Regions from separate parts of the Niastella sp. sgz303648 genome, predicted to be linked through region 3. Evidence: riboswitches for the same ligand, from Rfam matches in the RefSeq annotation. Region 3 holds a riboswitch; each other region holds the start of a gene.
What was found. A riboswitch is a leader RNA that binds a small molecule or an ion and turns the genes downstream of it on or off. The one in region 3 is predicted to bind thiamine pyrophosphate.

Region 1 (10,703 bases), on a different contig from region 3:
AACCGGTTCGGTATAGCGGGAAACATGTACCGGTTTTTCGTTCAATACTATAAAGCGGGTTTCTGTTTTCTTTTCGCTGTACAACAGCACTTCGAATTTAAAACCGCTGCCGCTGTTTAATGGCGTGTCCTGCGATTTTTCGTCTTTGTTAAGCTGTTTATTTAAATAGCAGGTACCGTGACAGCACGATTTGGGTTTGAATCTGTTCTCGCATTTGGTGGCGGCGATGGTTTTTTGGTTCATCCTGAAATTCAGGACGATCAGGCTTTTACTGAAGGTTTGCCCCAGTAAGCCTATCAAAAACACTATCGTCCACCATTTTTGCAATTCAACTGATTTCTCGCAAAGATAGTAGCTTAAACGATAAAAAAACAGGTAATTATCAGGGGGGCGCTTGACAATAGTCATGTGTGCAACTGCTGATTATCATAAGCATCACTACCAGCTGTAGGTACTTTTGTATTGCAAGAATAGTGTTTTACATTTAGCAAATGGTTTTAGTTTTAAACAGAAAGCCCGGAAGATAAACCAACAGGTTTTTTCTTTCGGACTTTCAGTTTTTGAGACTTCCTTACTATTAGAAAGCTCTCGTTCTTCCAACGTATAAATTCTTTACTGCCATGTAAGTGTCGGAAGTGGGTCCGGGCGAACCGCTCGATCCTTCCATTTGCATATTGATAATAATATACATGGGTTTGCCCACAAAGTTGGCGGTATGAACGGCTTTCCATACACCATCGACATAATAATGTATCTGTACATCGGTGGCCGATGTTTTAGTCATCCAGATGCGGTAATTATGCCAGCTTCCGGGCGATGATACATTGGTGATGGTTGAGGTAACATCGCTCGATGTGCGGAAGGTGTTCTGCCAGACATTACTATTGCCTTTGAACTCCATAATATCACTTTCGGGCGGCCAGCTGTTTACACCGGTAAGCCAGAATGCAGGCCAGGAGCCTGTTACGGAAGGCACCTGAAAATCGCCTTTGATCTCATAATTGGGGAACTGATCATTTACAAGCACCTGAAATTTGGCATTGATGGCGCCTGAATGATAGTGAATGGGCAGATGCGGTGTTGAACTGCTCGTGCCTTCGTCCCACGTAATGCGGGCGGCTTTAATGTGCAACACGCCCGATGCATCGAGATAAATGTGGTTGTGATCGGTTGAACTGCCATACATACGGGCGGTTCCGTTGTGGTCTGACCCCCAGGGGTACAGGTAATTCCAGTAGCTTTCGAAAGTGGCGTAGCTGCTGAAAGAATTGCTGATCACGGTTTCAAATGCTTCTTCACTGGCCGTTCTGCTGGTTGCAGAAACAGCGGAAGCATCAGTGACAGATTTTTTACATTGGGTAAACAGTAATACCAGTGTACATAACACCAGGCAAGGTTTGATTTTCTTCATATGGTTTATTTTGGTGAATCGTTTGGGCAATGGTGAATGGTCAATCGGTAATCGTGAAACGTAAAACGGCAAACGTGAAACGGCAAACGGCAAGGCGCTCTGCTCTTATTAACTTGTAAACCTTGTTAACTGGTTAACTTGTCAACTTGTAAACCAGTTAACTGATCAACCAGCAACCGAAAACTGATAGCCGGTAACAGGCACAAATAACCCATTCGATCATCCTAAGATAATAGAAAATACAAAGCCACAACTTTCCAGCAGCAAGAAAAGTGTCATTTGTACACCTGATAAGTAGTACATATGTTATCGTTTTTCGTTTCAGTGTTTTACAAATTAAAAACAATGGCTTGTTGAAAGAAGATATGACAGGTTTGAATGCCACCAGCAAAGAAAATCAACCAGCCCCCCGCTGTAGCAGAACCGGTTGGTAATTGATTTTAACTGGCGGCTATATATGGAAATAGCCGCCTGGCAGCATCTTATTAAGAAAATGCGGTCAATTCTATTCATACTTGCCAATCTGATTTTTGTAACAATGTCTGCACAAACGAATTCAAATAACAATTGTTACATTAATACCAACCCAAAAACAAAAGTTACCCGGCAAACTTATCCTTTTAATAAAGCTTATCGGATTCTGATAGTTAAATTCAAAGCTGTTGCAGTTCAGGGCAAACCAGATATTTTTAGTTGGGACTCGGTTTCATTAATTCCAAAAATTGGCAAAAACATTGATACATCCAGGTTTACAAAAAAATATGAGCTGACAAAAAATGATATAGATTCTTTGATTTCAATTGCAAATCAAAGGGGGAAAAGCAATCAGGTGAACGAAGGAAATATGACAGAGCCTTCAAATGCAATTCTGTTTATAAATAAAAACGCTCAAATTTTTGAATACAGTGTGATTTGTTTTACGCAATATGAAAATCTGATGGACTACACAGAGATTTCAGCTTCACCTTCAAAGGTTAATTTGGGCAGCAACTGGTGCTGTTATAAAGGACAAAAATTAGCTGACTTTTTTGTGAAACTGGGCGTTGATATTGTTATTACAAAGTGGTATTGAACTACGAACAATCTGTAAGGTCTTTCAGAAAAAATTTGATAATTCTATTTTTTCAATACCTTTACGATGCTTTAGGGGTGTCCATAAGCGGACTGAGATAATACCCTTTGAACCTGATGCAGTTCATACTGCCGAAGGGAAAAGTGAAAGGCTCTCTTTATTTCTTTCTCTTTATTCTCCTTTGTTTGCGTGTTCATTCCTGAAGTAAAAATTGTCAGCATGAACATCGTCATCAACCAGCAATCCAAAGACATACCAGATCAATGTTCGTTGCAGCAACTGCTCACAGAAGTACTTAACATTCCTGTGGCCGGGCTTGCTGTGGCGGTTGATCAAACGGTTATTCCGGGTAACGAGTGGCCTACATATATGTTACGCCCGGCCGATAAGGTAATGCTGATCAGGGCTACCCAGGGCGGATAGCTGCCTGTTGCCAGTTACCGGATACCGGTTGCCGGATACCTGTAACAGGTTACCGGTTGCAGGGTACAAGGCACAAGGAACAAGGTACATGGTGCAAGGTTCAAGGCACAGCTATTAAGTTCGGGTATTTCCTATTGCCTGCTGCCCATTCACTATTCACTTAAAAATATCATATACGATATGAAAAAAGAATCAATTCCTTCTCAAAACAAAATAACCTGCGATCCGTTCCCGGCTTCGCGGAAAATATATGTAAAAGGGCAATTGCATGATATTGCTGTTGCCATGCGTGAAATATCGCTGAACGATACCGCTCTGCATGGCAAGGGCGGCGCTACCGAAAAAAATACACCGGTTACGGTGTACGATACCAGTGGTGCGTATACCGATCCTAATATTGCCATCGATGTTAAAAGAGGATTGCCTGCCCTTCGTGAAAAATGGATAGCCGATCGTGGCGATACCGAACAACTGCAGCAGGTGTCGTCTTCGTATGGCCTTGAACGGTTGAAAGATGAAAAATTATCAGCCTTCAGGTTTGCGCATATTCGCAACCCGTTGCGTGCAAAAAGCGGCTACAATGTAAGCCAGATGCATTATGCCCGAAAAGGCATCATTACTCCTGAAATGGAATACATCGCCATTCGCGAAAACCAACGCTATGATTTGCTAAAAGAGCAATTGAACGGAAGTTATGCCACGCTTGCACAACAACATACCGGTCATAGTTTTGGCGCCAATACACCCAAAAATATCATTACGCCCGAATTTGTTCGACAAGAAGTTGCAGCAGGCCGCGCCATTATTCCCTGTAATATCAATCACCCCGAAAGTGAGCCCATGATCATCGGGCGCAATTTTCTGGTGAAGATAAACGCCAACATCGGCAACTCGGTAGTTACATCGAGCATTGAAGAAGAAGTGGAGAAAGCAGTATGGGCAACCCGCTGGGGCGCCGATACCATTATGGACCTGTCGACCGGTAAAAACATACATGAAACAAGAGAATGGATCCTGCGCAATTCGCCTGTGCCCATTGGTACGGTGCCTATTTACCAGGCATTGGAAAAAGTGAACGGTAAAGCTGAAGAACTGACCTGGGAATTATTCAGGGATACGCTGATAGAACAGGCTGAACAGGGTGTAGACTATTTCACCATACATGCAGGTGTGCTGTTACGTTATATTCCTTTAACAGCCCGCCGGGTTACCGGTATTGTAAGCCGCGGCGGCTCAATCATGGCCAAGTGGTGCCTCGCGCATCATAAAGAAAGCTTTTTATATACGCATTTTGAAGAAATATGCGAGATCATGAAAGCCTATGATGTGGCCTTTTCATTGGGCGATGGCTTACGCCCCGGAAGCATTGCCGATGCCAATGACGCCGCCCAGTTTGCCGAACTGGAAACATTGGGCGAGCTAACAAAAATAGCCTGGAAGCACGATGTGCAAACCATGATCGAAGGGCCCGGCCACGTGCCCATGCACATGATCAAAGAGAACATGGATAAACAATTACAACATTGCGGGGAAGCACCTTTTTATACACTCGGCCCACTCACTACCGACATTGCACCGGGCTATGATCATATTACATCGGCCATTGGCGCGGCCATGATCGGCTGGTTTGGTACTGCCATGTTATGCTACGTAACACCCAAAGAACATTTGGGTTTGCCCAATAAAAAAGATGTGAAAGACGGTGTGATCACCTATAAGATCGCTGCCCATGCGGCCGATCTGGCCAAAGGACACCCGGGTGCCCAGTACCGTGATAATGCCCTGAGCAAAGCGCGTTTCGAATTTCGCTGGGAAGATCAGTTTAACCTGTCGCTCGACCCAGATACAGCCAGAGAGTTTCATGATGAAACCCTGCCTGCCGATGGCGCCAAAGTTGCTCACTTCTGTTCTATGTGCGGACCCAACTTCTGTTCAATGAAAATAACACAGGATGTTCGACAGTATGCGGAAGAAAAAGGGTTGCAGGAAACAGATGCGTTGCAAAAAGGTATGGAGGAAAAGGCAAAGGAATTTGCTGCAAAGGGGAGCGAATTGTATCTGTAAGTTATGGAACCGTGCCACGGTTACCCAGTCAGCGCAACAGAACCGTGGCACGGCTATATTATAGGCACAGGAAGTATGAAGTAGAATGTTAATAGTTATATCATATCATGAGATGATTGCGGGGGAAGCACAGATCATAGAACAGCTTTTCAAAGAAGGGCTGGAGTGCTTTCACCTGCGTAAACCGGATGCATTGGAAAATGATATCCGGCAGTTGCTGCATGATATACCTTCCGAATACCATAACCGCATCGCCTTACACAGCTGCCATCAACTGGCCGGTGAGTTCGATATACAACGGTTGCATTTTACCGAACTGGCAAGGGAAAATGCTTTTGATGAAGGATGCACCACTTTGCACGCCTTCATCAAAAAAGGATACAGGCTAAGCACGTCGGTTCATAGTATTGATGCACTGCGCAGTTTGCCCTCAATTTTTTCCTATGCTTTCTTTGGACCTGTATTCAACAGCATTTCGAAAGAAAACTATAACGGTATAACGGATAAAGACTTTTTTGTGCATGATGGATATAAAACGGTACCCGTTATTGCATTGGGCGGAATCAATGCAGAGAATATCAGTAAAGTAATCGCTATGAATTTTGATGGGGCTGCAGTATTGGGTGCCTTGTGGACTAAACCAGAGAGAGCTGTGCAAACATTTAGATTATTAAAAATGAAGTGGCGCATTTTGTCATTAACTTAAACCGCCTAAAAAACGAAATAAACTTTTTAGCGCCTTTTGCGGGAGTGATTTATGCAAACACCACGACCATACGTATTATCCATTGCCGGCTTCGACCCAAGCGGCGGGGCAGGTGTGTTGGCCGATTGCAAAACATTTGAACAGCATGACGTGTACGGTTTTGGCGTTTGTGCTGCCTGGACGGTTCAAACCGATAATGAATTTTTTAATGTACACTGGTTAAGCGCCGAACAGATCATTGAACAACTTCGACCACTGGTGCGAAAATTTTCAATAGCTGCCTGTAAAGTAGGTATTGTTGAATCGCCCGACACCATGCTTGAAGTAATACGGTTTTTGAAACAACACCATCCCGCTATACGCATTGTGTGGGACCCGGTGTTAAAAGCAAGCGCCGGATACGAGTTTCATGCACCGGATGTTTTTCATAGCCTCGAAGCAATACTCGCATCGATCGATCTGGTAACACCCAATTACGATGAGCTGCAGCGATTGCAGACCATAACCAATTCGGCATTGATAAAAAAAGACAAACCGTTGTTTTGCGCCGTTTTATTAAAAGGCGGGCACCGGCCCGATGCACGCGGAACCGATACATTATTTGAACAGGCAGGCAGTACAGTTATTCCGGCCGGTGTTGAAAATGTGTATCCCAAGCATGGTTCCGGCTGTGTATTGTCGGCCGCTGTAACAGCCCGGCTGGCACAGGGAAATTCTTTGCAACAGGCCTGTACATTGGCCAAACAATATGTTGAATCGTTTTTAAACAGTAATACGTCGCTGTTGGGCTATCATGCAGTAGACAATAGGCACTTGGCTGTTGACGAAGCAAGCTCCTGACTGATTACTGCTAACCTGAAACAAGGGCTTTTTTTAAATAATTGAAAAATATGTTAGACAGACTTTATTATATTTCACAACAAACAAAAACAAAAACACACACTACGGCTGTTCGCGAAGTACTCGAGGCTGGTTGCCGGCTGGTACAGTTACGTATAAAGAACCAGTCAGAAGCAGAAGTGATTCAACAGGCAACCGCTGTTAAAGCATTGTGCGATCATTATGAAGCCAAACTGGTCATCAACGATTATCCGCATGTGGCTAAAGAGGTAGGCGCCTGGGGCATTCATGTGGGGCTCGACGATATGCCTGTTGCCGCAGTTCGTTCAATAACCGGTAAGCAAATGATTGTAGGCGGAACCGCCAATACATTTGAACATATTCAGCAAAGAGCCGATGAGGGAGTTGACTACATCGGACTGGGGCCGTATCGCTTTACCACCACCAAAGAAAAATTAAGTCCGGTTTTGGGGCTCGAAGGCTTTCAGCGAATAATGGATAAGGTTAGGGCTGCAAATATTCAATTGCCCATTGTGGCCATCGGCGGCATATTGCCCGAAGATGTGCCCGGCTTGTTCGCTACGGGCATACACAGCATAGCCATTTCCGGAGCTATTACCAATGCTGATAATAAAAAGGAAATCATTGAAAAGTTTAAAGGGTGTGGATTGGTTTAAGTACTGAAATCAGGTTGCCGGTTACCTGTTGTCAGTTACCGGGAACCGGAAACCGGTAACTGGTAACAATTCATTCACCATTCACGAAATTGATACATATGCTAACAATTGCCGATAAAACATTTACCTCGCGTTTATTCACCGGTACCGGAAAATTCAGTTCTGCACCGGTCATGGAGGATGCGCTGCTTGCTTCGGGTTCTGAGCTGATTACCGTTGCATTAAAGCGGGTTGATATGAACAATCCGAACGACGATATCTTACGTCATTTGCAACACCCGCATATTAATCTGCTGCCCAATACATCGGGCGTGCGTAATGCCAAAGAAGCGGTATTTGCAGCGCAGCTGGCGCGGGAAGCTTTACAAACAAACTGGCTGAAGCTTGAAATACATCCCGATCCCAAATACCTGATGCCCGACCCGGTAGAAACCTTACGGGCAACCGAAGAACTGGTAAAGCTGGGTTTTGTGGTGTTGCCTTATATACATGCCGATCCGGTGTTGTGCAAACGGCTCGAAGAAGCAGGCGCTGCTGCGGTTATGCCGCTCGGTTCGCCCATAGGAAGCAATAAAGGATTAAAAACGATCGACTTTCTTGAAATTATAATCGAGCAAAGTAAAGTGCCAGTGGTGGTTGATGCCGGTATCGGCGCGCCTTCCGATGCCGCCAAAGCCATGGAGATAGGCGCCGATGCTGTATTGGTAAATACTGCCATCGCCGTAGCCGGGCAACCTGTAGCCATGGCAAGGGCTTTTAAACAGGCGGTAGAAGCCGGCCGAACAGCTTACGAAGCCCGCCTGGCAAAACCATTCGGCGTTGCAATAGCCAGTAGTCCGTTAACCGCCTTTTTAGATGAATAACAGTATGAGTAGTTTTATAAACATATTCGACCAATATAGCTGGAACGATATTAAAGAACGCATATACAGCAAAACGGCCACCGATGTGGAGGCTGCATTAACAAAGCCGGGAAGAACGCTGGAAGATTTTATGGCGTTGATTTCACCTGCTGCGGCAGCGTATCTTGAACCCATGGCGCAACTAAGTCAGCAGCTTACCCTGCAGCGCTTTGGCAAAACGATACAGTTATATGTACCCATGTACCTGTCGAACGAGTGCAATAACATTTGTACCTACTGCGGTTTTAGTTTAGATAACAAAGTACGTCGCCGTACATTAACGGCAACCGAAATACTACAGGAAGCCGAAGCCATTAAATCGATGGGGTATGAGCATGTGCTGCTGGTAACCGGCGAAGCGAATCATACGGTGCATATTCCGTATTTTAAAAATGCGTTGCAGCTGTTGCGTAAGCATTTTGCGCATATCTCCATGGAAGTGCAGCCACTCGATGAAGAAGATTACCGCGAACTTATTAGCGATGGTTTGCATACGGTGCTTGTATACCAGGAAACCTATCACCGCGAAGATTATAAAAAACATCATCCCAAAGGAAAAAAATCTAATTTTCAATACCGCATCGAAACGCCCGACCGGCTGGGCAGGGCAGGGGTGCATAAAATCGGTTTGGGAATACTGATAGGTCTTGAAGACTGGCGTACCGATTCATTTTTCACCGCATTGCATTTGCAATATCTTGAACGCACTTACTGGAAAACAAAATATAGTATTTCCTTTCCGCGTTTGCGTCCGTTTTCGGGAGGACTGGAACCTAAGGTCGACATGAAAGACCGCGAACTGGTTCAGCTCATATGTGCCTGGAGAATATTTAACCAGGAAGTAGAGTTGTCGCTGTCGACCCGCGAATTGCCAAAATTCAGGGACCATGTTATTCAGTTAGGCATTACGTCGATCAGCGCCGGATCAAAGACCAACCCCGGCGGTTACGCCGTAGAACCCGAATCGCTGGAACAATTTGAAATTGCCGACGAGCGCTCTCCCGCCGAAATGGCTCAGGTGATTGCCTCAAAAGGATATGAGGCTGTGTGGAAGGATTGGGATATAGCTTTATAAATTCCGAAATCGGAAGTCAGAAGTCGGATGTCCGAAGATAGCCATTGAAGGGGTAAAGAAATAGTCATGGGCCAGGCAAATCGGGTTCTTCAGACTTCTGACCTCAGACTTCTTATTTTCTCTCGCCACTCGCTATTGCCCTCGCTTCTTTGATAATAATCATCTCCCCGCCTAATAAGCGTCATATGTAAAGCAGGTTATCCAAAATAGCTTTGGATTACAAAATCATTTTCACCATGAAAAAGATCCTGCTTGCTATTGATGTGGCACAAACAGATGTACAAACATTAAACTTTGCCTGTTATATAGCTGCCCTGGCGCAATCATCTATCACCGGTGTTTTTCTCGAAAACTACGAAGAAACAGTTCCGGTAATAAAAACGGCTTTTGGTATGCCTTATGTTGAAACCATTTTAGCCAGTGATATGCCTGATTATGAAGTGCGCCATAAAAAACATGAGGAAAATATCCGCCAGTTTGAAAAAGTATGCGTAAGCCATGGCGTACGCTGCCAGATACATGTGAATGGCACCAGAACACCTGCCAAAACGATCATAGAAGAAAGCCGCTTTGCCGACCTGGTGATCGTACATGCCGAAACATCTTTCGAAAAGAAATTTGAAGGGGCGCCTACCAACTTTGTAAAGGAAGTGCTTGCCGGAGCTGAATGCCCGGTACTGGTGGCACCGCTTTCATTTACCGGTATCGATCAGATCGTATTTGCCTACGACGGCAGCCGGTCGAGTGTTTTTGCTATTAAACAATTCGCGTATTTGTTTCCCGAATTAACCGACAAAAAAGCGATCGTATTGCAGGTGAATAAAGAAGTTACCATGCCGCTTAAAGAAAAAGAAAAGATCGGCGATTTGCTTAAAATGCATTATTCGGGCATCGGCTTTCAGGTATTACAGGGCAAGGCATCGGATGAACTGTTTGGGTTCTTACTTGAAAAGAAAAATACACTCGTGGTTATGGGCGCCTTTGGTCGCGGCTGGTTGTCGGGCCTTATTCGTCCAAGCTCTGCCGGACTACTATTAAAAACCATGAACCTTCCTTTTTTTATCACGCATCATTGATCAGTGATGGTGAAACAGGTTGTGGTTAACCGTTGCACGAGCAATTATATAAGAAATAATAAAGCCTCTATATGAAAGGAATTATCATTTACAAAGGAAAATACGGCGCCACGCGGCAATATGCTGAGTGGATAGGCGATGAATTGCAATTGCCGGTTTATGCTCCCGATAGTTTACCTGCCGGTGAAATTGAAGCAAGTGATTTTTTAGTGATAGGTGCTTCGGTATATACCGGCAGACTGATGCTGAAAGAATGGCTGAATAAAAACGTTGCCCGTATAAAAAATAAAAAGCTGTTTTTATTTGTTGTATGCGGCACGCCGGCCGATAAAACCGAAGTGCTTGATCAGATCATACGATTGAACGTTCCGGCTGAAATACGAAACCAGTTTTCGGTTTTCTTCCTTCGTGGAAGAGTTGTAATGAAACAGCTTTCATGGACGCATAAGCTGTTGCT
Region 2 (10,703 bases), on a different contig from region 3:
AATAGACAATACCCAATCAGCAATTGTAATTATCGATCGCCAATTGCCGATTGCAAATTGCCAATTGACTATTGACCATTCACCAACGAACACACCCATGAACGAAATCAATCGCAAACCGCTTAATAGTTTAGGCTATAATTTTATTCCATCGCTGTATCTTCCCAAGGGAAAAGATGAATATTACCTGCGCAATAAACAGGTAAAAAATGGCATTCATTACCGGCACCTCACCGCTTATGAAATTGAAGTGCTGGTACGCAACCGCAATACATCCGACGACTGGAATAAACTATTGGTATCTGATGCGTTTAATCCCGAACTGGTTCAAAACTGCAAGTTCTTCGGACTTGTACGCATTGGTAAACTGGAACCTTATTATCTCGAATACCATAACCTGCGCAGGCCTGTTGGATTTTACAACAGCACGGTGATCAGCTGCGATTTTGGCGACAACGTGGTAGTAGATAATGTGAACTATATTTCGCATTACATTATCGGTAATGATGTAATGCTGGTAAACTGTAACGAAATCGCAACCACCGATCATTCCAAATTCGGCAATGGCATCTTAAAAGAAGGCGAGCCTGAAAATATTCGCATATGGATGGAAATATGTAATGAAAACGCAGGTCGCAGTATTCTTGCTTTCGACGGTATATTGCCCGGCGATGCATTTTTGTGGACCTATTTCCGCGACGACGATCAGCTGCTCAACCGCTTTAAAGATTTTACCGAGAAAAAATTTGACGCACTGAGAGGTTATTACGGTACCATCGGCGACAGAACCGTTATAAAAAATTGCCGCATCCTGAAAGATGTAAAGATCGGCAGCGATGCATATCTGAAAGGCGCCAATAAAATAAAAAACGTAACCATTAATTCTTCCGCCGAAGCCAATACCCAGGTGGGTGAAGGATGTGAGCTGGTAAATGGTATTATTGGTTATGGATGCCGGTTGTTCTATGGCGTAAAGGCAGTACGTTTTGTACTGGCTTCGCACTCGCAGTTAAAATACGGCGCCCGGCTTATCAACTCATACCTGGGCGATAACTCAACCATATCATGCTGCGAAGTATTGAACTCGCTCATCTTCCCTTCGCACGAACAGCACCATAACAACTCGTTTTTGTGTGCTGCCCTTGTTCAGGGTTTAAGTAACATGGCAGCCGGCGCAACTGTTGGGTCGAACCACAATTCGCGCAGTCCGGATGGAGAAATAATTGCCGGCCGTGGCTTTTGGCCTGGCCTGTGTGTGAGCCTCAAACATAATTCAAAGTTTGCGTGCTTTACCATTATGGCCAAGGGCGATTATCCGGCCGAGTTAAATATTCCGATTCCGTTTTCGCTCGTAAGCAACGACGTAACCAATAATCAACTGGTGGTAATGCCCGGTTACTGGTTCTTATATAACATGTATGCGCTGGCCCGCAACTCATGGAAGTATACCGACCGCGATAAACGCATCGACAAAACACAAGCACTGGAGTTTGATTTTCTGGCGCCCGATTCGGTTAATGAACTGGTTCAGTCGATAACCTTATTGCAAAAGTTCACCGGCAAAGCCTGGCTGAAAAGAGAAGGCAACCATAAAAAGGTTTCTGAAGAAGAAGTGATTGCCATTGGCAAAGTGCTGCTCGATACCCAGGATCCCGTAGTGAACGAACTGGTTATACTGGCCGACAATTTCGAAAACAGTCGCCGCCCGGTTAAGATCATTAAAGTATTGCGTTCGTACAACCTGTTTAAAGAACTGGTGAATTATTACCTGGTTCAGCAGCTGTTACAACATATACGCAATAACAATATTAAAACGGCAGAACAACTGATCGAAAGCCTGCCTTCAAAAACGGCCTTATCGCCCTGGATGAACGTTGGCGGACAACTGATACTTCGTTCAGAGATCGACAAACTGATAAAGCAGATCAACGGCGGCAAGGTGAAAGACTGGGAAGCAGTGCACAATTTTTATATACAGCAGGGCAAAAATTATCAGAACGAAAAGCTGGCGCACGCTATGGCGGCCCTGAAAGAAGTGTTTGATATTAATATAAAGAAGGCAAGTCCTGCGATCATTAAAAGCCTGTTGCATCAAAGCATCGCTACCCGCGAGTGGATGGTAAAGGAAATTTATGAATCACGTGCGAAAGATTACCGCAATCCTTTCCGCAAAATGGTTTATGAAAACCAGGAGGCCATGAACAAAGTAGTAGGCAAGCTCGAAGACAACAGCTTTATTAAACAGGAACAGAAAGGGCTTGAAGAATACAAGAAGGAGATTCAGCAGTTGGTTACCAAATTAAAGTTAGAGAGTGCTAACAGAAAACTTAAAACAACCTGATATATCCCTAATTTATTCCTTTTACAAAACGTAACATATTCGAAGGCTGTCCTTTATCGGTAAAAGCCCGGATGCAATACACACCGGCAGGTAACGACAGCAGTGGCACCGGTAAACTGTTTATACCCCGCTCCATAGTGGCGGTTATTGTTTTCACAACCTGCCCGGTAATAGAAGTAATATAAAAAGTTACCCGGGCTTTTTCCATTGCCTGGCAGGCAAGCACAGGCAATGGCGCAGAGGTGATATACAACAATTGCAAATAAGACAACCGGCGATTGCCGCTTACATTTCGGTTAATTGGCACCGTATCATTTATCAATGCAAGCGGACTATTGGCTGCAACACTGCTGCCCAGCGTAAAAAATTCCGGTGCAGCGATCAGGTCGGTTATATTGTTGCTTACTACAGAACCACGGCTACCGGCCGTTCCGGTAACTGCCGTATTGCCTGCATTCACCCATTCATTGTTGGTCAAACGGGTTACTCTATAGGTTGAAAGATCAGTTCCAACTCCATTGTTGGGATCATTAAACGATAATTCGATGGCTGTTGAGGGTGAAGGGCTAACATCTGCCTGAACCGTCCAATATTCAATATTCGAAATATGATGGATACCCGAACCATACACAGCACTAATCTGTTGCGGATTGCTTTTAAAAAACTCGACTGTAAAATGGCCGGTGGCATTTTTCAATGCCAGCCAACCCATGGTGTTTTCTTTTCCAACCGGAAATAAAAAATGTGGGGCACCGGAAATATTTTCTTTACGTAATGGCCCGTTAACAAAACTGTTGTTCGACAAGCTGTCGGCCGTAATACTACATCCTGAAAGCAAGGTCAGCATATTAGCAGAAGAAGTAGTTATTGCTCCACGCACCAGGTTTAATGAATATGGTAACGACAAAGGCGATAATAGGGTAGCGCCAGCGGCATTATTCATTTTGATAGCAACCTTGTCTTTGATTATGCCTTTACAATCTATCTGCTGATTGATGGTTCCGTTAAAAATAATTTCAGAAGAAGCCGTGCCTGTTTCACCAATAATGCCGGCAGACGATTGCAGCATATGACGGTTAACAGCAGTTACCAATGAACGGGTAGAGTTGGCAAGATTAATGATTCCGCCCTGTTGAATTAAATCACGCCCAATAAAAAGAGTGTCGGATAAATTCAAACTAAGCGATACACCGGCCCCTGTTTCAAGATCGGTTCTAACGGTAACCGTGTTGGTACCGGAGGCGGTATAAGTTACTGTGCCATTCATGGCATTGGAAGAAAGCACCAGTTTTCCATATGTTCGACCGCTTAATGAAATGGTACTTGAGGCAGTTGGTATATCAAATTCAAATATTCCTTCTTCAGTTCCCGGTGATTTTGATAAAACTGTTATAATAGCAGCATGGCTGCGCTGGCTGTTTTGAACAAACCGGCCTCCATTATTGATCTTCAATGAATCAGAAATTTCAACCGGTTCGCCACCTGCAGCCCCGGATGAATTTTTAAAAACGCCCCCATTACCGATCACCATTCCATAAACACTACCGGCAACTTTAAAAGCAGGGATGGCTGTATTGGTAACGGGTAAAATCAATTGAATGCTATTGCCTGTAAGCGCCGCAATATTTATTGACTTTATCTGAACACCCACATTACCCGGGGGCAACGTTACCGTGTAAGATGCATTGATAAATGTATTGTCTAAAACTACCTCGTCAGTAACTGCAGGAAGTACATCGCCGGTCCAGTTTTGGGCTGTCATCCATTGGCCATCACCTGCATCACCGTCCCACCTGATTTGACTATAAGCGGAGAAATTAATGAAAAGGACAAAAAATAGCAGCGGCTGCAAAGTTCGCAACAGTTTTCTATTACGCATAACAGTTAAGTTTATGCCACTTTGAGAGCCTTTGTAAAACCGAAGTTAAAAAAATAATTATTTACACCAAATAAAAAATTAACTTTTTCGCATATATATTATGTGCAGACGTCAGAAAAAACCTGATTATTCCCATCGATATGGAATTCCAGGTTACTTAGTTTATTCAGAAACCTATAGCTATACAAAATACAGAAAGCGTTTCACATCACTTCTTTCTAAAGAAAAGGCGTACAGGCACACCGGTAAATTTAAAATGCTGACGCAATTGATTCTCGAGATAATTTTTATAAGGTTGTTTTACGTCGTCGGGGTAATTACAGAAAAACGCAAACGACGGAACATGCGTTGGTAACTGGGTTACATATTTAATACGTATGGGATTGCCACGAACCACCGGAGGCTGATAGGCAGCAATGGCCTTCAACATTACTTCGTTTAATTCTGAAGTGGGTATTTTACGTTGTTTGCTTTCGTATACATCAAGCGCCACTTCTATGGCCTTATGAATACGCAGCTTTTCAAGCGCAGAAATAAATAAGATAGGTACATCACTAAAAGGCGCAATTCTTTTCTTCAATTCATTTTCATAATCACGCGCAGTATTGGTTGCTTTTTCCATTGTATCCCATTTATTCACCAAAAGCACAATGCCCTTCCCTTTTTTCACAGCCAAACTAAATATGCTCAGGTCCTGGGCCGTAATGTTTTTTTCAGCATCCAGCACCAGCAAACATACATCGGCTTCATCCATGGCTTTAATGGCCCTGATCACCGAATAAAACTCCAGGTCTTCGTGCACTTTTGTTTTACGGCGAATACCGGCCGTATCAATAAGTACAAATTCTTTTTGAAAAAGATTATAGTGGGTATGAATGGTATCGCGGGTTGTACCGGCAATTTCACTAACAATAGTACGCTCCTGCCCTATTAATGCATTTAATAAAGATGACTTCCCTACATTCGGCTGACCAATAATGGAAAATTTAGGGAGTGCGCCTTCTGCCAGCACTTCGGCCGCCTGTTCATCGCTAATTAAAGCAGCCACGGCATCGAGCAGTTCACCTGTACCGCTGCCACTCATCGATGAAAGGAAAAAGATATTATCAAATCCGAGTCCGTAAAATTCAGTTGCTTCGAGCAGGCGTTCGTGATTATCTACTTTATTCACCACCAGAAACACCGGTTTGGCAGCACGGCGTAACACATCGGCCATCGACTCATCGAGGTTGGTAATACCGGTAGCGGCATCTACCATAAACAATAAGGCATTCGCTTCTTCAACGGCAATCATTACCTGTTTACCGATCTCTTTTTCAAAAATATCTTCGCTCTGCGGTACAAAACCACCTGTATCGATAATATTAAACGATTTACCATTCCAATCGGCTACACCATACTGGCGATCGCGGGTAACACCGCTGACATCATCCACTATTGCTTTGCGTTGCTCAAGCAAACGATTAAAAAAAGTACTTTTCCCTACATTGGGTCGTCCAACAATTGCTACTGTATAACCTGCCATAACGTTGCTCAAAAATTATTAGTGATAGCCGTATTCTTTTAACATGAACTCATTATCGCGCCACTTAGGCCGCACTTTAACAAACAGTTCCAGAAATACCTTTTGTTCGAGAAACTGTTCAATATCCTTTCTGGCATCTGTACCCAGTTGCCGGATCATTTTACCACCTTCACCCAGTAAAATCCCTTTCTGCGACTCGCGGTTTACTATAATGTCAGCAGCAATTTTAACCAGGGTCGATTTCTCTTTAAATTCATTAACTATAACCGTTGTATGATAGGGTATTTCTTCCTGGTACAAATAAAATATTTTCTCACGTATCATTTCTGCACAAAAAAAGCGGGTAGGCAGGTCGGTCATTTCATCTCCTTCAAAAAAAGGAGGATTCTCGGGTAAAAATTTCAGAATTGTATTGAGAAGATCGTTAATGCCCGATTTTTTCAGGGCCGAAATACCCACCAATTCTTTGCAATATGGCTTTGAACCGAAAAATGCAAATACCTCTTCTTTTTTCGCCGCCTTCGCTTCATCAAGCTTATTAATAACAATAACAGCGGGCACTTTCAAATGAAGCGATTCAAATATAGCGTTTACCTCCTCGTGGTTTTCATTAATATCAACCAATAGCAGGGCTACATCAGTATCTTCAAGGGCCTGCTTTACGGCCATCATCATTTTTTCCTGCAGTTTATATTTGGGCTCAATGATGCCGGGAGTGTCGGAAAAAATGATCTGATAATCAGGTTCTGTTACAATTCCCTTAATGCGATGCCGGGTTGTTTGCACTTTAGGCGACACAATAGCCAGCTTTTCGCCCATCAGGGCATTCAGCAAAGTGCTTTTACCCGCATTGGGCCTGCCAAATATGCTAACAAAACCTGCTTTCATAACTGTTTAAAAACTTTGCAAAGGTATAAAATTAAACAGCCCCGCCGTTGGCGAGGCCATACTGGTTGACGTAAAAAAAGGATTAACCTTTCATTCAGGTTTGGTGCCGGATAAAATCCTTAACCACCACTGCTTTACATCACAAATAAATAACATATTGAAAATGAAAAAAGGCTCCTAAGAGCCCTTTTGTCTGTTGCGAAGGGAGGGATCGAACCTCCGACCTTCGGGTTATGAGCCCGACGAGCTACCGCTGCTCTACTTCGCGATATAATATTTTTTAGTTTACTCTTTCTTATTTTCCACATCCATCTTCCAATCCTAATCCTCTGTTTCTGATGTGGGGTGCAAAGTTAAGGGTTTATATATTTCCACCCAAATACAATTGATCTTTTTGAAAATTATATTTTAATCCGTTATAACTTTTAAGTCCTATCCCCTCTTCGCCACACTTCCTCCCCCGCTTGCCGAACTATATTTAATTACAGGATTTCCTTTGTAGCGCACATCACTGCCGCCGCTTGCTTCTGCGGCTATTTCTTTGGTTACCGTTAACTCGGCATCGCTGCCGCCACTGGCCTGCAAAATGGCATAATCAGCCGTTAAATCGTATCCTTTAAAATCACTGCCGCCACTGGCCTGTACTTTTACATTTACCGCACTGCCTTTGATACGAACATCTGAACCGCCACTTTGATCTATTGTTAAATCAGTTACTTTAACATTACCATTAAAATCGCTGCCGCCCGAAAAATGCATCGATAACTGGGCACTGCTTAATACGCCCTGCACAATTACATCGGCCCCACCCGATGCCTTTATGCCTTTAAGCGATTTGATGGCAATATAGGCTTTTAATTTCCGGTTTTTCCAGTTCCAGCCCATCCAGCTTTGGTCAAAATATATCTTTAACTCACCATTTTCTACAACGGTTTTGATCTTATCGCGATGCGCGATTTCTGTTGCACTAACAACTACACCCTCGTCGTTTGACTGAACGATATATAAATCAATTCCATCAGACACTTTCACACTTTGAAATCCACCCACATTCCGCTTTTCGGCATTTGCGTCGTATATAACCTTCTCCTGGGTAACAGCGAGGTAACTGATTAAGAGCAGTATAGGCGTTATTAGGGTTTTACGCATACATCATTTTTGGGTGTGACGAATAAGAAGGCCTATATGTTACAATATTCTTAAAACTTTTTTGTACGTAACTTTGCGCTCTCTTTCTGAAAAAGAGAATTTCAGATTCCCCGGGGTGCTCTTCCGCCGATGGCGGGATGGCTGAGATAATACCCGTAGAACCTGATCAGGGTAATGCCTGCGCAGGGAAGGTAGTAACATATTGCCTACACTTCGCCATCGCGGCATTTCTCTCAAATCATTTTTTCAAAGAAAACAACATACAAATGAAAAAAGTGTTTTTGGGGATTTGCTTACTGTTACTTACTCAATGGCTGGCTGCTCAGATTAATGGCAAAGTAACAGATGCGTCTACCGCTGCCCCTGTTGCCTCGGCCACTGTTGAGTTAAGTAACGGACAAACTTCCCTTACCAATGAAGCAGGATTATTTGAATTTAAAAAAGTTAAACCGGGCAGCTATAAACTTCTCATTACATCTGTAGGTTATCAATCTGCCAGCCAAACGGTTTCACCGGGCAGCAATATCGATATCAAACTCACGCAATTGAATTTGTTTTTACAACCGGTTGAAATAAAAGCTACCCGCGCCGGTGAAAAAGCGCCTTTCACCAAAACCAATCTCAATAAAAAAGATATTGAAAAACAAAATCTGGGGCAGGATCTGCCATTTTTATTAAACCAAACGCCTTCGGTTGTGGTAAATTCCGATGCCGGGAACGGCGTTGGTTACACGGGTATCCGTATTCGCGGCAGCGATGCTACCCGCATAAACGTAACGCTTAACGGCATTCCCTATAATGATGCTGAATCGCAGGGCACTTATTTTGTTGATCTGCCCGATTTCAGTTCTTCGGTAAACAGCATTCAGGTACAGCGCGGCGTTGGCACTTCAACCAACGGGGCCGGTGCATTTGGCGCCACCATTAATTTAAGCACCAATGAAACGAATACCAATCCTTATGCAGAAGTGAATAATACCTACGGTTCTTTCAATACCTGGAAACACACCGTTAAAGCCGGCAGCGGTTTGATCAACGATCATTTTACCATCGATGCACGTCTTTCAAAAATATCAAGCGATGGATTTATTGATCGGGACCCTTGTAAACTGAAATCATTTTTTTTATCAGGCGCCTGGTTAAATAAAAACACGTCTGTTCGCGTAAATGTGTTTTCGGGCAATGAAAAAACCTATCAGGCATGGAATGGAATACCCGAGGCAAAATTGCGCAACGATAAAACAGCGCTGTTAAACCATTATTATAACAACCTGGGTACATTATATTTTACTCAGCAAGACAGTGTAAACCTCTTCAATTCAGATCCCAGGAAGTATAATTATTTTACTTATCCCAATCAAACCGATAACTACCAGCAGGACCACTACCAGCTATTCATCAACCACGATTTCAACGGAAAGTTCGCTGTTAACACAGCCTTCTTTTTAACGCGCGGCAGAGGATATTACGAAGAGTATAAACCGGTAAGATCATATAGCGAATACGGCCTGAATGATTTTGTTACCGGTTCAGATACGATCCATGCAACAGACCTGGTGCAGCAGCAATGGCTCGACAATTATTTTTACGGACAGATCTTTTCTCTTCACTATAACAATGATGGTCACCAACTGATCGTTGGCGGCGGATGGAATCGTTATGATGGCAAACATTATGGCAATGTGATATGGTCGGCCATGGGAGGAATACCCAACAATTACCAGTGGTATAATACCGACGCTTTTAAAACAGATGTGAATGCCTATGCCAAATACCAGGTGCAGCTTGTTGAAAATCTGCAGGGCTTTGCCGATCTGCAATTCAGGCGCGTGTTATATTATATAGGCGGCTTTAAAAATAACCCATCATTGCTGCTGCGTAATACATGGAACTTTTTTAATCCGAAAGTAGGTTTTGCCTATACAAAGAATGGCTACCAGGTATATGTATCTTATGCACAGGGTAAAAAAGAACCCAACCGCGACGATTTTGAAGCAGGCATCAGCCAGCAACCCAAACCTGAAAAACTGCACGATTTTGAACTGGGTGTAGAAGAGAAAACCAGGTATTACAATTGGGGAGTTACCGCTTATTACATGTTGTATAAAGATCAGCTGGTACTTACCGGTAAAATAAATGATGTAGGCAATTATACCCGCACAAACGTACCCGGCAGCTATCGCATGGGTATCGAGTTGCAGGGTGGTATACGGTTTGAACCCTGGGTAAGCGTATCGGCCAATGCAACCTTTAGCCGTAACCGCATTAAAAACTTTACCGAATACTATGATGATTACGACAACGGCGGTCAGAAAGCAGTGCCTCATGGCACAACAAGCATTGCACTATCGCCCGACGTAGTGGCATCAGGCAATGCAACAATCACCCCATTCTCTAATTTCGACATCAGCCTGTTAGCAAAATATGTAAGTCGTCAGTACCTCGATAACACATCCAACAGGCAGCGCAGTCTTGACCCATATTATGTACAGGATGCACGCATCAGTTATACACTTCGTAATACCGGTTTTAAAGAAACAGCGTTTATTGTGCAGGTAAACAACGTATTCAACAAAAAATATCAACCTAACGGGTACACTTACAGTTATCAATATGGCTCACTGATCACTGAAAATTTTTATTACCCAATGGCAGGAACAAATTTTATGGTGGCGTTGAATGTGAAATTGTGAGGTGAATGATCTATTTATTAAATGAAGAGAGGCCACGTTTATATTTGAACGTGGCCTCTTTATTATTTCTTTTTTATCGTTTAGTATCCCCTCGCACTACTATCAGCCTGTTGCCGAACCGGCTTTTGCGCCTGCACCCACAGATCCACAATCTGGCCCTGGCGTACTTTGTTTACTTTACCGGTTGGAGTAAAAGGCTCAGGAGATTGCCGGTATACATATGCATTG
Region 3 (10,703 bases):
GGCATCAGATCATATTTCCCCGAATTAATTACTTCCAGCGCTTTTGCTTTGGCGTTATCGTAATCTTTCAAATACAAATACAACTTTGCCATCATGCCTTTAGCTGAATATTTGGTTAACCGGCCGGCCTGCGGATCCGTTTCGGGTAATCCGGCCTCTGCCAGTTTCAGTTCTTCCAGTGCAAAACGTAATACATCTTTCTGGATGTACCGTGGAATATTGGCACTGCCTGTTAAAGCAATTTTACCAGGGTCTGTTACAATCGGTGCATCGCCCCAGATTCGGCCGATATAGAAATATACAGTTCCTCTGAAGAAGTGACATTCTGCAATGCCAGGATCGAGTATGGTAGCATTACCACCTAAAGATTTTTTTAACTCAAGCGCTTTCATGTATTCGCTTGTCCAGCCGCCTATTTTATAAAACACTTTCCAGGCATCTGAAATACGTACTGAAGTGGAAGCAAACGAAAAGTTCAAAAATGGAGGATCATCACTGCCACCGGTATATTCATTACCGGCCATTACATCGCCGATGGCGTCCATGGCTCTGTTTTCGTAACCCGACCAGGGAAGACCATACAATGTACTGGTAAGCCCTCTTACATCGTCTGCTGTATTGTAATAATTATCAATGGTGGTACTATCCAAAGCAGGTCTGTCGGTGAAAGATTTTTTACAGGAAGCTGCTATCAGCAACACTCCTAAAAAAGCATATATATTTTTACGTTTCATTGTATTAATATTTAAAACCTTAAACATCTAAAAATTATAACTCAATGTTGGCGCCAATGGTAAATGAACGTGGATTGGGATAGTGGCCCATATCAACATTCGTCAGTCTGAAGTTGTTATTAAACTGACCGATCTCAGGATCGTATCCGCTGTAATTGGTAAATGTTTTCAGATTTTGAATAGACAGGTATACTCTGGCGTTGCTGATTTTTGCTCTTTCAATATACTTCTTCGGAACCCTGTATCCTAAGGTGATATTTTGAATACGAACGTATGAGCCATCCTCTACATAACGGTCAGAGATATATACGTTGTTTGTATTCGTATTTGTAAAGCGGGGCAGTTTACCGTTCGGATTTGCATCGGTATACCGGTCCATTACGGTCCTCAACTGATTATAGAAGGCATTGTCCATTTTCTCTAACTGCCAGCGAAGGAAGTTGAAAATTTTTGCTCCGTAGCTACCCTGAACAAATACTGAAAGGTCAAAATCTTTATAAGTGAAGCCGTTGGTTAAACCATAGGTGAATTTCGGAATGGGGCTGCCGATAAAGGTAATATCGTTCGCATCAATTGATTTATTACCATCAACATCTTTGAATCGTACATCACCCAGCCAGGTGTGCGTTTTGTCGACTGAATATCCAAACTGAGGCAAACTATTGTTCAGATCATCCTGTGAACGGAACAGTCCGTCGGTTTTAAGACCCATGAACGAACCTACCGCATAGCCCTGTTTCGTATAGCTGATAACGTAATTATCGTAATATACTTTACCCGACAGACCTGCGTTTTGAAGTTGCATTTTGTCGAGGTTGTTTTTGTAATGAGTAAACACGGCAGTGGTTTTCCACGAAAGGTCTTTGGTTTTGATATTATTGCTGGTAAGGCTTATATCAACGCCCGTATTGCTCATCTGGCCTATATTCATGATGGGCCCCTGCATATCATTCCATTGGTCGCCCAAACCAATCAAACTGGCGCCGGCGCTGGTCAATAACATTTTGGTGGTTGATTTTTTGTACACATCAACACTCAGATCTATTCTGCCCTTCAAAAACGAGGCATCGATACCTGCGTTTTTGGTAACAACGGCTTCCCAGCTCAAATCAGGATTAGCAACCCCATTAATGTAGTTAGAGGTACCAAAACCAACGGGGCCAGGCCAAAAACTAACCACTCCGGTATAGGCAGGCCTGGGTGCATTCCAGGGTAAGTCCTGTCCACCCACTGCACCATACCCAACGCGCAGTTTCATATAGTTCATCACACTTTTTATAGGATCGGCGAATTTTTCGTTGGTAACCGTCCATCCGGCAGATCCACCGGGGAAATATCCCCATCTTTTATTGGGTCCGAAATTCGACGAAGCATCTGCCCTGAAGCTAAGCGAAATCGAATAGCGATCGTCGTAAGTATAGCTGGCTCTTGCAAAGTATGATCTCATGGCCGTATTCCACTTAGTGCCACCTAATTCCCAGGTAGTTTTATCGCTGTTGCCTGCGTTCAGGTCTAACAGATTATTGGCAAGATCTACTTTTTTGCCACTGATGTTTTCATAATAATTATACTGCGCTTCATGGCCAAGAGTAGCATTGATACTATGCTTATTAAACCATTTGTTATAGGTAAAGTAATTTCTGAAGGCATAATAATAACCATTTCCCCTGTTATCGAACAGCTGGCTTTGTAACTGGGTGGGCCCGATAGCACCGGATTTCTGAAAAGCAATGTTATCATTTAAATTGAGTGAATAAGATAATTCGGTTCTGAAAGTAAGGTCTTTTCTTAATTGAACTTCTCCGTATGAATTGCCAAATACGTTCCAGTTGGTAGATGTATTACCCCTGTAATTACTTCTGGCAATCGGGTTATCCTGGCTGTATTGAAAACCGCCTACAGTAGTTCCGCCGCCCCAGGTGCCATCGAGGTTTTTAACAGGTATCAGCGGACTTTGAACAGCACCCCACCAAATAGTTCCTTCAGCCGCATCGGCCAGGGTTACATTCTGAACACTTCTTGTTGCATTGGTGCTGAAGCCTATTTTAAACCAGTTCTTTAACTGGTGATCGAGGTTAAAGCGGGTGGTATATCTTTTAAAATCAGAACCGATCAAAATACCTTTCTGATTGAAATAGTTGAACGATAAATAATAGCTGGTTTTATCTTTTCCACCTGAGAAGCTCAACATGTGGTTTTGAACCTGGCCGTGCTGAAACATAGCCTCCTGCCAGTCGGTACCGGAACCCAATACAGAAGGATCCTTAAACTCCGGTGATGGGGTAAGGCCAATCAGCGGGGCTACTTCATTCTGGTATTGGGCAAACTGTTGCAGGTTCATAAGATCTAATTTCTTTTGCACCTGTTGCTGACCATAATACATGTCATAATTTATTTTGCCTTCACCATTTTTACCTTTTTTGGTAGTGATCATAATTACGCCATTCGCAGCCAGTGAACCATAAATGGCCTGGGCCGACGCATCTTTCAACACATCTATTGATTCAATATCACCGGGATTTATAGAAGCCAGTACGCTGTTACCGGTTTGACCGTTTGAACCGCCTAAACCCGCATATCCGGTATTATTTCTTGTATTGCTTGTAAAAGGTACCCCATCTATCACCACCAACGGATCATTGCTGTTGATAGAAGTAATACCACGCACATTTACCGAAACGCCGCCGCCGGGTTGACCACTATTATTTTGTATCGTTACACCGGCTACTTTGCCCTGCAACGCCTGATCGATGCCTGTTACAGGCATATCTTTAAGGTCTTTGGCTTTAACCGAAGAAACCGCCGACGACACATCGCTTCGTTTGGCAGTTCCATAACCAATTACAACCACCTCATTCAATTTGCTTTCAGCGAGATTGATAGTTATAGCAAGCGTTGTTTTTCCTTCAACGGAAATTTCCTGGGGCGATATGCCTGCATAACTTATCACCAGGGCTTTTACATTTTCAGGAACCACAAGATGAAACCGGCCATTCAGGTCTGTAATGGTCGAAGCTTTTTCGCCTTTTGCTTTTACAGTAGCTTTTTCAAGAGGAAGACCGAGATGGTCTGTAATGACCCCCACAAGTGTTTTGGTTTGGGCATTGGAAGAGGATGTTAACGCGAGTACCCACAATGTGCATAGCAGTACCCGGTAGAATACTTTTTTTCTCATACAGCAATCAATTTATTGTCAAATTTATCACTCAATATTGATAACCATATAATACTTTATTGACATATTTTAATGTTTTTTCGTTTTGTAGAACATATATAAAATAATAAATTCAGCTAAAACCTTTGACTGTAGCGGGTTTTGAGTAATTTCATTGTCATGATATAAATATGATACAAATCATACCTTGAATTGTATAATTTTGATCATCTTTACAATACTAATTAAACGATTTTGCTATTAACTGCCGCTGTATGAAAAACAACTTACTCAGGGAAATCACCCCCCTTACGCAGAATGATTGCTTTACACTTTTTTCACGTGTTAAATCGAAATTCGACTTCCCACTGCATTATCATGAGGAATTTGAATTGAATTTTATTCAGAACGCCAAAGGCGCCAAACGTGTTGTGGGCGATCACATAGAAGAAATCGACGAGCTGGAACTGGTATTGGTAGGCTCAAATTTGCAACACGCCTGGTTTACCCACAATTGTAAAAGCGGCGAAATACGCGAGATCACCATTCAGTTTCATAAAGATCTGTTCGATGAACGGTTCCTTCGCCGCAACCAGCTGAGCTTTATTCGCACCATGCTCGAAAAATCGTTACGCGGCATCTTATTTTCAAAAGAAACAACCCAGCAGCTGGCTCCGCGCATAATAGAACTGAACCAGAAACAGGGTTTTGATTCAGTGCTGGAATTAATGTCAATACTACACGACCTATCTATTTCACGAAATATGCGCATTTTGTCGGATGCATCCTTTAACAATACAGAACAATTCACTTATAACAGCCGGCGAATTGAAAAAACGCTGGAATACATGAACCATAGCTTCGACAAACCCATAACCCTAAACGAAGTTGCCCGGCTGGCCAATATGTCGGATGCCGCCTTTAGCCGTTTTTTTAAACAGCGCACCGGCAATACGTTTATCGACAGTCTTACCGAAATACGCCTCGGGCATGCATCCCGCATGCTGATCGACACAACGCAATCCATAGCCGAAATTGCATACCATTGCGGATTCAATAATATCTCCAACTTCAACCGCATTTTCAAAAAGAAAAAAGGTTGTACCCCTAAGGATTTCCGTGAAAGCTTTTCAGGAACACGGATATTTATATAACAGGCCCTTAGCGTTAAACCAGGCCGTTGCCGTTATTGACCGTCATCCTGCTGAAAGCCAGGCCCATAGCCGGCCACCTTTATGCCCCGGCCAGCCCTGCCGGGTCTGCATCCCCAAAGTCTTTCCTTCATACTTACCTGCCCCTTATGGCTTGTTCCCTGTGCCTTGAGCCTTGTGCCTTGAACATTTTTATGTGGTACGTTTAAAAAAAAATACCGATCTTCATCAGGTAACTACTTAAGTTTCAGTTTTTCTTATTACTTTAACCCAAAATTTCTATCCGTTTTCCACTATAGAATATTTTTTATAGTTTAAATGGAGCGATTTACTTTCATATGAAACATTATTCCAGGCAAAAACGTATGCTGGTTGCTGTAGACTCAATCATCTTTGGTTTTGACGGTCATGAATTAAAGCTTTTACTGATTCAACGCAGTTTTGAACCTGAAAAGGGGAAATGGAGTTTGATGGGTGGCTTTGTTCAGCCCGATGAGGATTTTGAAGAAGCAGGGACCCGCGTTTTAAAACAACTAACAGGATTAAAAAATGTGTACATCGAACAATTGTTCGCATTTGGCCAGCCTGACCGTGATCCTGTCGAACGCACCATCTCTGTTGCCCATTTTGCGCTTATCGACATTCATAAATACGAAAAGCAACTGAGCGACGACTATCATGCCGAATGGTTTTCATTGAAAAAAATACCGAAGCTCATTTTCGACCATAGTAAAATGGTAAAAATGGCGCAGGAAAAATTACGCTATAAAGCCGCTTTCCATCCTATTTTATTTGAATTATTGCCCGAAAAATTCACTCTGCCCCAACTGTACAATCTGTATACAGGTGTATATGAAACGGTGCTGGACAAACGGAATTTTACCCGGAAGATACTTTCGACCAAACTACTTATAAAACAAAAGGAAAAAGAAAAAGAAGGCTCCAAAAAAGGCGCCTTTTATTACAAACTCGACAAGCGCCGGTACGATTCGGCATTTCATTCCTTTTTAAACTTTATACCCAACCCCGATAACCTGAAGTAATACAGGTTTTTCGTTGCCGGTTGCAGAAACCCGGTTTTTCCGCATAAAGGGAATTACCGGTTTTTTTGTTGCCAGGTGCCGGATACCAGTTACCTGTTGCCTATTGCCTATTGTCTATTGCCTATTGTCTATTGCCTTTCGCCTTCTTTCAGATTTTGGGCAACAGAGCGAGGAAATTATTTCCATACATTCATCATTTTACGGGAGTATATTTTTCCTTTTTCACATAATTGCTTTACAATGAATCGATAACAAAAAGCCGTTTTTTGGGCATAATTATTATACTATTATTAGCAGATGTTTCTCACGGGGTGGTTCCGCTTTCGGCGGAATCTGAGATTACACTCATACAACCTGACCTGGATAATGCCAGCGTAGGGATGAGGAACAAACGGGGATTCCGGTTTCAAAACCGGAATCTCTTTTTTATAGGGATGCCACAGTTTTTATGGAAGACCCCTCGCTGCATTGCCACCGATACTTATGTAATGGCTTCGAATTTCTTACATCAGTGGCCACTTGTGTAGAAAAATATCACCACTCCTGCCTTCAACAACCATTATTTCAATTAAAACTTATAGCAACCAGCTGGCATGTGCTTGTATTTATAAGTTATTATGAATGACACCAATAAACAACAACAGGAAGTACCGCGTGAGCGCGGTACGTTTTATCGCGAAGCACTTTCATTATTGAATAACAGCGGCACCCCTTATATGCTCGGTGGCGCCTTTGCTATGTTTCACTATACCGGCATTTACCGCGACACCAAAGACCTTGATGTTTTTTGTAAATATGATGCATACAGTAAAATACTATCGTTATTTGCTGAAAAAGGATATCGTACAGAGGTTACTGATATACGGTGGCTTGGTAAAATATTTGATGGGGAATATTATATCGATGTAATATTCAGTTCGCCGAATAATATTTGTTTGGTTGATGACAGCTGGCATGAACATGCTACCAAAACAACATTCGAAGGCGTTGACACATACCTGTTGCCGGCCGAGGAACTGATATGGTGTAAATGCTATGTTCAAAACCGTGAACGTTTTGATGGCGCTGATATAAACCATACTCTTTTGAAATATGGCCGGCAGCTCGACTGGAAAAGATTATTCAGCCGTATGGACCAGCACTGGCAGGTGTTACTGGCACAATTGTTACTTTTTCAGTTTGTTTATCCGGCCGACTTTCACCAAATCATTCCCAAATGGCTTTTTGATGAACTGATGAGCCGGGCACACGATCAATATAAATTACCGGCAGCTGTAGAAAAAGTTTGCCGCGGCCCCTTACTCGATCAAACACAATATGGCATTGATATTAAGGAATGGAATTATAAAGCCTTAACTCTTAAATCGGTTTAATGTTATGACAAGCGAATCAAAAAAAGTACGCATTGCTGCAATAGCCGATATCCATATGCGTGAAACAGATAAAGGCAAATGGGCAGATCCGTTTAAAGAACTTTCCCGGCAGGCCGATGTATTGCTGATAGGCGGTGATTTAACCGATACCGGCGATGAGGCCGAAGCAAAGGTTTTGTGCGAAGAATTAAAATTATGCACCATTCCTGTAATAGCTGTGTTAGGTAATCACGACTATGAAAAAGGCCGGCATAAACTCATTCGCCAAACTTTACAGAGCGACCGCGTTCACATACTCGATGGTGAAACTTATGTAATTGACGGTATTGGCATCGCCGGCGTTAAAGGCTTTGGCGGAGGTTTCGACAACTATATGCTTTCGATGTTTGGTGAAGAAGCCATGAAAGCATTTGTGCAGGAAGGCGTAAATGAAGCGCTGCATTTAGACCGCGCCCTGGCACGGCTCGATAAGGAACATGAAAATATAAAGAAGATCGCTTTGCTGCATTATGCCCCAATAGTAGATACAGTGATCGGAGAGCCTGAGGCGATTTTTCCATTCCTGGGCTGTTCGCGACTGGCCGAACCATTAAGCCGCCGACATGTAATTGCAGCATTTCATGGTCATGCACACATTGGTACTTTTCAGGGAGAAGCGGCCGGAGGTGTAAAAGTTTTTAATGTGGCAGCTCATGTGCTGTTCAATGCAGGATACAATACCCCATTCTTCATTTATGAAGTCTGAAAGAAAAGAGGCAAAACGTTCAAATTCAGTCAGCATCACTGTTTTGAAATTCTATCTGCCTTGCGTTCTGCGCTTTATCCCTTTCTATCAGTTCATACAAAGGTTCAGCCTTATGGTATTTAAATGCCAGTTTTTCTTCTTCAAATACAAAGAACCATTCCTGCCATGAAATGTGCTCAACATTATCATTCTGCCATAAACCGCCAAAAGCAATGGCTATTTTTTCTTTGTTAGGTGTGAGCGTATGCATATTCAGCAAAACAGGCAAGCCATGCCTTGCTCTTGTCCACTCATGAATGATCGAATGATCAATTGTCGTACGCATCGGTTCGTTTTCCATAACTCATTCATTTCCTTCGTTAATAATTAATCACAACTAATTATACCCAAAAGATCGTACCATTTTTATATGACAATCTGTTAATTAATAAAGCAGCGGGCGGGCAGAAATATACCCATTATGATCGGCTGCAGAAACGCACTACCTGCTCCATGAACCATTTATCGATAATAGTTATAAAAAGAAAAGATGGCCCCTTTTCGGAACCACCTTTCTACATCAGGCATGGTTGGAGAGTTGCTATTCCAACTGCGGACATCCCGTGTGCCTTCCCTTAGCCTAAATTATATAAACCATCATTCAGATAACCTGATAGCCGGCGTTAATATCGGCCTCATAGGCACATGTAATAAAGTTTGTGGCTTTATAAATGCGCTGATGGTTTCGTGACCACTGACCTTTCGATGCACTGCAACTGATCTTATTTTTGTGCAGGTATAAATAAAGAGTACGATCGTAATAAGACCAATCACTTCTCTTATTACTTTTTTTAATAGCATGGTGTATTTCATAGTTAGCAGGTTTTTGAACCGTCAGAATGCGGTAAGTATGGTATGCACAGGCCAAAACATTTATTCGAATGATAAATGCGTAAACAGATCATTGCGCTCATAGCAATGCAACCGGTCACCTAATCCGGCCATTGAACGGGCAATACAAAAACATACGGAAACAATAAGGGAGATAATGCAATCTTAACCTGTTAAGGAAAAGCAGCAGTATACGAATAGATATTTTAAAGGAATATCGGGATCAAAATTGTAAAGGGCGCAAACGGGAGAGGTTATAACCAATGATTTGTGTGAAATAACCATGCCAAAATGAACCTCATTAATGTCTGATCAACATTTAAAGAGATATATTTTTTATTGTTATACACTAATGCCTTACTGATCTTTCTTTTCATCATAATATGCCTTCAATACAGCAAATGCCTTTTTCTTTCTTCCTTTCTGATCTATAAGGCCTTTGTTATTCCAACCTTCCTGGTACACCTGGTTATTACGGCGGGGCGAACGGAAGTCGCACAATATCCAGGGACTTAAACCGGCAAAATTATCGGGCATGCGTTTTAACATGGCAACCTGTTCGCGATAAAACCATTCCTGGTATTCTTCGCTCCAGCGGGTAAGCGAGTCGCCATGAAATCCATACAGCGTTTCGGCGCCGGTTTCACTAATGAAGAAGGGTTTGTTGTATGCGATACTCCAGTTGGCAGTACGGCAATTATCGGGCAAACCACCATACCAGCCGAGGTATTCATTAAAAGATACGATATCAACGTACTCACCCAGCGGATCGTCGATCTTATTTACACCAGGCTGGTAATTCACTTCCAGTGCGGCCGATACAAGGCGTGTACTATCGAGCCCCCGGGCGGCGCTGATCAAATTATGCATAAATTCGGTGCGTTCGGGCTTTACCGGCGTTTCGTTACCAACCGACCAAATGATGATGCTGGCCCGGTTGTGATCTCTGGTGATCATTTCAGTAAGCTGTGTACGGGCTTTGTTAAATACTTCTGTACTGGTAAAATCGATCGTCCAATAAACCGGAATCTCTGACCATACCAGTATGCCCATTGAATCGGCGGTACGTGCCATATTTTCGTTATGTGGATAATGCGCCAGCCGCACCATATTACAGCCAAGCTCTTTGGCCTCACCAAGCAACAGCAATGCATCTTCTTTGCTGTATGCACGGCGACCCTGTTGCGCAATTTCTTCGTGTATACAAATGCCGCGCATAAACAATGGCTTACCGTTCAGCAATACCTGTTTGCCTGAAACTTCTATAGTACGGAATCCGATCTTATCTTCTATACGGTCGATTCCGGTATTAATAACTACAGTATACAGTTTTGGTGTTTGGAGCGACCATAACTGTACAGCCGGCAAATTGAATTGTATCGCTACTTTATCACCGGTTACAGGAAATGTTTTCTTAATTTTTAATTCAGGGATTTCAACGGATACCTGCTTTGTGTTTTGCCAGCCATTCAGTTGCACCCATCCTTCTACGGGCATGTTCTTTGTTTTGGCAGGTGCCACTTTCTTTAACTGAAGACTGTAATCCTGTATATATTCCTGCGGTACTTCAACCAGCAATACATCGCGTGTTATACCGCCATAGTTCCACCAGTCGGTATTAACGGTAGGCACT

Region 1: linked by a shared signal. The riboswitch ahead of thiS (sulfur carrier protein ThiS) and the one ahead of AC59IL_RS24325 (nucleotidyltransferase family protein) in region 3 are both predicted to bind thiamine pyrophosphate.
Region 2: linked by a shared signal. The riboswitch ahead of AC59IL_RS13675 (TonB-dependent receptor) and the one ahead of AC59IL_RS24325 (nucleotidyltransferase family protein) in region 3 are both predicted to bind thiamine pyrophosphate.

Annotation. Positions count from the first base shown of each region.
Region 1 is NZ_JCAPSW010000001.1:1,122,728-1,133,430, reverse strand. It holds gene AC59IL_RS03945 (hypothetical protein) at 1-408, opposite strand, end outside; gene AC59IL_RS03940 (LamG domain-containing protein) at 578-1,411, opposite strand; gene AC59IL_RS03935 (hypothetical protein) at 1,869-2,483, shown strand; TPP riboswitch at 2,547-2,640, shown strand; gene thiS (sulfur carrier protein ThiS) at 2,703-2,906, shown strand; gene thiC (phosphomethylpyrimidine synthase ThiC) at 3,087-4,970, shown strand; gene AC59IL_RS03920 (thiamine phosphate synthase) at 5,056-5,676, shown strand; gene AC59IL_RS03915 (hydroxymethylpyrimidine/phosphomethylpyrimidine kinase) at 5,728-6,516, shown strand; gene AC59IL_RS03910 (thiamine phosphate synthase) at 6,567-7,193, shown strand; gene AC59IL_RS03905 (thiazole synthase) at 7,292-8,056, shown strand; gene thiH (2-iminoacetate synthase ThiH) at 8,061-9,170, shown strand; gene AC59IL_RS03895 (hypothetical protein) at 9,407-10,246, shown strand; gene AC59IL_RS03890 (flavodoxin domain-containing protein) at 10,318-10,703, shown strand, end outside.
Region 2 is NZ_JCAPSW010000004.1:236,628-247,330, forward strand. It holds gene AC59IL_RS13645 (DUF4954 family protein) at 98-2,341, shown strand; gene AC59IL_RS13650 (hypothetical protein) at 2,349-4,220, opposite strand; gene der (ribosome biogenesis GTPase Der) at 4,429-5,745, opposite strand; gene era (GTPase Era) at 5,764-6,633, opposite strand; tRNA gene AC59IL_RS13665 (tRNA-Met) at 6,830-6,901, opposite strand; gene AC59IL_RS13670 (head GIN domain-containing protein) at 7,066-7,782, opposite strand; TPP riboswitch at 7,884-7,988, shown strand; gene AC59IL_RS13675 (TonB-dependent receptor) at 8,049-10,475, shown strand; gene AC59IL_RS13680 (PASTA domain-containing protein) at 10,556-10,703, opposite strand, start outside.
Region 3 is NZ_JCAPSW010000008.1:384,348-395,050, reverse strand. It holds gene AC59IL_RS24345 (RagB/SusD family nutrient uptake outer membrane protein) at 1-734, opposite strand, end outside; gene AC59IL_RS24340 (SusC/RagA family TonB-linked outer membrane protein) at 769-3,909, opposite strand; gene AC59IL_RS24335 (helix-turn-helix domain-containing protein) at 4,164-5,042, shown strand; gene AC59IL_RS24330 (NUDIX hydrolase) at 5,378-6,082, shown strand; TPP riboswitch at 6,380-6,480, shown strand; gene AC59IL_RS24325 (nucleotidyltransferase family protein) at 6,700-7,455, shown strand; gene AC59IL_RS24320 (metallophosphoesterase family protein) at 7,460-8,200, shown strand; gene AC59IL_RS24315 (hypothetical protein) at 8,226-8,525, opposite strand; gene AC59IL_RS24310 (hypothetical protein) at 8,837-9,052, opposite strand; gene AC59IL_RS24305 (glycoside hydrolase family 2 protein) at 9,428-10,703, opposite strand, start outside.